Regions from separate parts of the Proteus hauseri genome, predicted to be linked through region 1. Evidence: predicted binding sites of a transcription regulator. Region 1 holds the regulator's gene; the other holds the start of a gene.

Region 1 (3,221 bases):
TTATGCAATAACGCGTCATAGTCCTTATAAAACCAAAATTATTGCCTTTCATCATGCTTTTCATGGGCGAACGTTATTTACGGTTTCAGTTGGTGGGCAACCTAAATATGCGGATGGTTTTGGTCCTAAACCTGCCGATATTGTTCATGTGCCTTTTAATGACCTAGAAGCGGTGAAAGCGGTAATGGATGATCATACATGTGCCGTTGTGCTAGAACCCGTTCAAGGTGAAGGCGGGGTTACACCAGCAACAGCTGAATTTATGAGAGGACTTCGAGAGCTGTGTGACAAACACCAAGCGTTATTAGTGCTTGATGAAGTACAAACGGGTATGGGGCGTACAGGCAAGCTATTTGCCTATATGAACTATGATGTTATGCCAGATATCATCACGACAGCAAAAGCATTAGGCAGTGGTTTTCCATTAAGTGCGATGCTGACAACGCAAGAGATTGCTTCTGTAATGGGTGTAGGGACTCATGGTACAACATATGGCGGTAATCCATTAGCATGTGCAGTTGGTAATGTAGCATTTGATTTAATTAATACACCCGCATTGCTTGATGGTGTGCAAATGCGTTATCAATGGATTGTTGACGAATTAACTGCAATCAACCAAAGCTACTCTGTATTTACACAAATTCGAGGTCAGGGTTTGTTAATTGGCGCTGAATTAGCGCCCAAATATGCAGGTAAGGCGAAAGTGCTATTAGGGCTTGCTGCGCAACATGGATTAATGATGTTAAATGCAGGTCCTGATGTAATGCGGTTTACACCGTCATTAATTATTACTCAAGAAGAGTTACAAGAAGGAATGGCGGCATTAAAAGTTGCAGTTGCCGAATTTGTTAAAATAAATTAATGCCTCTTTCCAACTAAAAAACCCCATCAAATCATGATGGGGTTTTATGCAGAAATCATTTTTAATAGCCCATTTTGGAAATGGGCTATTATTTGTTCTAGGTGACTAAACTTAGCGGGTGCCGTAAACGACGATAGTTTTACCGTGTGCAGAGATCAGATTTTGATCTTCCAGCATTTTTAAAATACGGCCTACCGTTTCGCGTGAACAACCTACAATCTGACCAATTTCCTGACGTGTAATTTTAATTTGCATGCCATCAGGGTGGGTCATTGCATCAGGTTGTTTTGCTAAGTTAAGTAAGGTTTGTGCAATACGTCCTGTTACATCAAGGAAAGCAAGGTTACCTACTTTTTCTGATGTTGTTTGCAGTCTATTCGCCATTTGGGCAGAAAGACGCATAAGAATATCAGGATTAACCTGAATTAATTGGCGGAATTTTTTATAGGAAATTTCTGCTACTTCACAGGCTGTTTTTGCTCTAACCCATGCACTACGTTCTTGATCTTCTTCAAATAATCCAAGTTCACCGATGAAATCCCCCTGATTTAGGTAGGAGAGGATCATTTCTTTTCCTTCTTCATCTTTAATAAGAACAGCTACGGAACCTTTAACAATATAATAAAGTGTTTCCGCTTTCTCACCTTGGTGGATCAGCGTGCTCTTGGATGGATATTTGTGAATATGGCAGTGAGACAAAAACCATTCAAGAGTCGGGTCTGTTTGCGGCTTGCCGAGAACCATTCGCGTTATCCTCTGTACGTTAAATGCAGCCTTTCAAAACGGATAGGTTCCCTTTTGAGACAGCATGCTTAAAAATCCTATCTTTACCGATTAACTTCCTGAGAACACGGAAAGTTAATATGGAATAGATTATAATAAATGAGAAAATAATGCATTGATCTTAACCACTATCATCAAGCAGATATTGTTTTTAGCACAGTTAACGCATTAAGTCTCGTTTTACGCAGTCAGCATAATAAACCTATTTGCTAATTGCCAGTTGAATTATGAGAATGTACTCTTTTAGTTTCTGTCTTATTGAGGATAAATAAATGGAAGCACGGGTTAAATGGGTTGAGGATTTATCTTTTCTAGGGGAGTCTTCTTCAGGCCATCAAATCATGATGGATGGTAATTCTGGCGATAAAGCGCCAAGTCCAATGGAAATGCTATTAATTGCAGCTGGTGGATGTAGTGCGATAGATGTCGTGAGTATTTTACGTAAAGGCCGTCACCAAGTGACTGATTGTGAAGTAAAATTAACTTCTAATCGTCGTGAAGAAGCGCCTCGTTTATTTACCGATATCAATTTACATTTTATTGTTTCTGGTAAAGAGCTTACGGATAAAATTGTTGAACGAGCTGTTCAATTATCGGCAGAAAAATATTGTTCGGTTTCTTTAATGTTGGGTAAAGCGGCAACTATTACTCATTCATTTGAAATAAAAGACTCTGAATAAATTTGATATTTTAAAATAGTTTTTAACTAATAAAATAATATCCCTTTTACCGATGGGATATTATTTTTTTACTAAATAGAAATAAGTCTATTTAACTAATTTTTTCACCATTTAATAATTTACTGACTAATGGCGCCATAATTAATTCCATTGCTAAACCTAATTTTCCACCAGGAACAACTATCGTATTTATTGTTGACATAAACGAACCATGTAACATAGCCAGCAGATAAGGAAAGTCAATATCGGTAAGGCCACGAAAGCGGATCACAATAAAGCTTTCATCTAAAGTCGGAATTGCTTTGGCTGAAAATGGATTTGAGGTATCAACAGTAGGCACACGCTGAAAGTTAATATGGGTACGAGAAAATTGAGGAATAATATAATTAATATAGTCATCCATTGAGCGAACGACCGAATCTTTTACGGCTTCTTGAGAATGGCCTCGTTCTGTTGTGTCACGAGTCAATTTTTGTATCCACTCAAGATTGACTATCGGGACAACACCCACCAGTAAATCGACATGTTGTGCAACATTGTGCTCTTGTGTGACAACGCCACCATGTAACCCTTCATAGAAAAGTACATCTGTTTTTTCAGGTAATGGTTCCCAAGGTGTGAAAGTACCTGGTAGCTGATTGTAAGGCGTTGCTTCGTCATAAGAGTGAAGGTATTTACGACACTCGCCTTGGCCTGCTTTGCCGTAATTGTGCAATGTCGAACTTAGTAGGTTAAAATCATTTGCTTCTGGACCAAAATAACTAATGTGCCGACCTTGTTCTTTGGCTTTTCTAATGGCCATATCCATTTCAGGGCGAGTGTAGCGATGAAAACTATCTCCCTCAATTAATGCCGCATTCGCATTAATTTGTTGGAATATTTTACGGAAAGCTTGG
Region 2 (3,221 bases), 170 kb from region 1:
ATAACCAGAAACCAGAATCGTTTACATGACTTAAAATAATAGAACCACCCGCGATACAAATAGAAAGTGCAGCCATTTGTGCACCGCTATAGCCTAGCTCGCCAATAACGGGTAAAACTAAGCCCACTGTTGTTAAACAAGCAACTGTCGCGGAGCCTTGAATCACTCGCACTGCGCCCGCTAATACAAAGCACGCTATTGCAATTGGCATTCCTGCACTAATTAATGAATTACCTAAAGCAGGGCCTACACCAGAATCGACCAATACTTGTTTAAAAACGCCCCCCGCACCGGTAACTAATAAGATAATACCCGCAGGTTGAATAGCAGCAGAGCAAATCTCCATCACCTTTTCTTTACTCATACCACGGCGAATCGCTAAGCCATAAATCGCAACTAAACAAGCCACTAAAATCGCGATAAAAGGATGACCAATAAATTCTAAGATATTGTATAAACGAGTACCTTGCTCAACAAAACGCGCGCCAATGGTTTTACATCCCACTAAAATTAAAGGGAAAAGAACCAAGGCAAGACTAAAACCAAAAGAAGGCATTTTGTTATGACCTAAACTTGGTTCTTCTAAATCTTTTGGTAATTCTAATGTAACGTAACGACTAATAAAGTTACCAAAAATAGGGCCTGCAAGTAACATACTTGGAATTGCTGCAGATAAACCGATTAAAATCATCCAACCGAAATCAGCACCCATCTGGTCAGCTAATAACATTGGTGTAGGGCCTGGTAATAAGAAAGCGGCCGCTGCTGCAACACCCGCAAAAAGAGGAATAGCCATTTTAACGACATTGCCGCCAGTTCGACGAGCAACAGCAAATACCACACCAATTAATAGCACCACTGCCACATCAAAAAATAAAGGTAACGCACAGATAAGACCCGCAATACCTAACGCATAGTTAGCGCGCTTTTCACCAAAGTATTTTAATAATCGAACTGCTATTTGGTCTAATGCACCGGTTTCGTGTAGCACCTTACCGAACATGGCCCCCAATGCGACCACGATAGAGAGAAACCCAAGTGTACCTCCCATCCCGTTTTGCATAGTTTGAGTGATTTTTTCTAACGGCATTCCTGAAAAGATACCGGCACCAATAGCAACAATCATTAAGGCGATAAAGGCATGTAAGCGTGCATACATAACAAAAAAGAGTAGCAGTAATACAGAACCAACCGCAGTTAATACAAGCGTTAAAGTGCTCATACTTTATTCTCCTCAGAAAGCGCCGTTACTGATTTAACGGTGTTGATTACTTGTTTGATAACCGCATCAAGAGGCGCTGAAATATCAATTTCATACACATCTTTTTCATCTTTCGTTGGTTCTTCTAATGTTTCAAACTGTGTCACTAGCATTTGAGGTTTAAAGAAGTGCCCTTTACGTGCTTTTAAGCGACTTTCGATCAGAGAATAATCACCTTTTAAATACAAAAAGTGTAAGCATTGGTTGCCGTCTCTTAGCAAATCGCGATACTGCTTTTTCAATGCAGAACAAACAATTAGTGAAACTTCATTAGTACGTTGCATCGCAAAGGCGGCATCGTTTAATGCTTTTAGCCAAGGTTTACGATCTTCATCATTTAGCGCATTACCTGACGCCATTTTGGTGATATTGGCACGAGGATGAAGAAAGTCTCCATCTAAAAATGCAGCGCCTGTATGTTGTGCAACACCACTTGCCACTGCAGATTTACCGCTGCCTGATACCCCCATTAAAATGAACACATGGTGTAGGGATTGGGTATCGCTCATATATTGCTCCTTAAGGCAGACATTGATGTCTTTTTCTTGTAATGTTACCCGTAACTGTTACGGGTAACATTACCTGAACAGTGAAGATAAAAACAACAGCGAAAGTAAACTAAGAAGTGAAAATGTGAAGTTACTCGCAAATGAATATCGAGTAATCAACAAAGTTACAACAAATTGCCTTATTACTGATAAATTTTTGCGACATTATCTCACGCCTGATAAAGAACAATATCTCATAAAACCGACAACTCGCTTATAAAGATAAAGAAAGCAAAATATGATTAAAAACTTATGACAATAAAAAACCCTATTATTTTTATATAATAATAGGGTTAAAAAAATTTCCTGATTTTTTTAATATAAATCAATCACCTAATAATACTATATACTTTCGCCTGTAATAATGCGAAAACCAACGTCAATAATTTGTCCACGAGTCATTTTGCCTTTCATTCGTTTAAGTAATAAATCAGCGGCTTGCTGACCCATTTCATCACGAGGCGTAAAAATACTGGCTAAACGTGGCGTCATTACTTGACCTACATCATGACCATGAAAACCAGATATCGCTATCTCATTAGGTACGGCAATACCTACACGCTGACATTCAAACACAGCCCCGATAGCAATATCATCATTGGTACAATAAAGCCCATCTAAATCAGGATATTGCTGACGTGCGGCGTGTAATAACTCAGCACCTAATGAATAAGAAGAACTTTTAGGTGTCATCACATTGCCTGTTGGTAGGTTGGCATTATGCATCGCTTTTTCATAGCCTTGCAAACGCATAATTGTACGCTCATCCTGCCTTGCTCCGAGGTAAATCACTCGCTTACAACCACGTTGGATCATCTCATTTACCATTTGGTAAGAGGCTTCAACGTTATCTAATCCCACCGCAGAATCAAAACACGGGGATACACTATCCATAATTTCAACAACAGGAATACCCGCTGTTTCTAGCATTTTTAAGGTTCTAGGTGTGTGATGACGTTCGGCAAGAATAAGCCCATCAATATTATAAGAGAGCAAAGAAAGCAGACGTTCTTCTTCTTTTTCAGCACGATAACCATAGTGCGCTAACATGGTTTGATAACCATATTTATCCGTTACCGACTCAATGCCTCGGATAACTTCAGCAAACACTTGGTTAGTCAGCGAAGGCAATAAAACACCTATCGCATGGCTAGTCGCGTTAGATAAAATATCGGGAGCACGATTAGGAATATAATTAAGGCTATCTAATTCACGAGCGATTTTTTCTCGTAAAGCTTCAGAGACCTGTTCTGGATTACGCAAAAAACGACTTACTGTCATTTTAGTGACACCAACTCGATCCGCAACATCCTGTAATGAGGGGCGTTTTTTCTTCATTTTATATCGTAGTTATCCGCAAACATCATCATTATTACTATGCGTTTTATTTTTCAATAAATCGATTATATCCC

What was found. The regulator CRP, encoded in region 1, controls carbon source genes, mostly activating them, when cyclic AMP is high. The targets are predictions, from matches to a motif close to ATGTGANNNNNNTCACAT.
Region 2: a site for CRP is predicted at 1,893-1,910, ahead of gntK (gluconokinase). Genes of this name have one in related genera too.

The regions. Positions count from the first base shown of each region.
Region 1 covers NZ_CP026364.1:1,239,013-1,242,233, reverse strand. Annotated here, with positions in the region: gene argD (bifunctional acetylornithine/succinyldiaminopimelate transaminase) at 1-862, shown strand, start outside; gene crp (cAMP-activated global transcriptional regulator CRP) at 974-1,606, opposite strand; gene PH4a_RS05645 (OsmC family protein) at 1,918-2,325, shown strand; gene PH4a_RS05640 (phosphoribulokinase) at 2,417-3,221, opposite strand, start outside.
Region 2 covers NZ_CP026364.1:1,065,480-1,068,700, forward strand. Annotated here, with positions in the region: gene gntU (gluconate transporter) at 1-1,222, opposite strand, end outside; gene gntK (gluconokinase) at 1,219-1,770, opposite strand; gene gntR (gluconate operon transcriptional repressor GntR) at 2,152-3,147, opposite strand.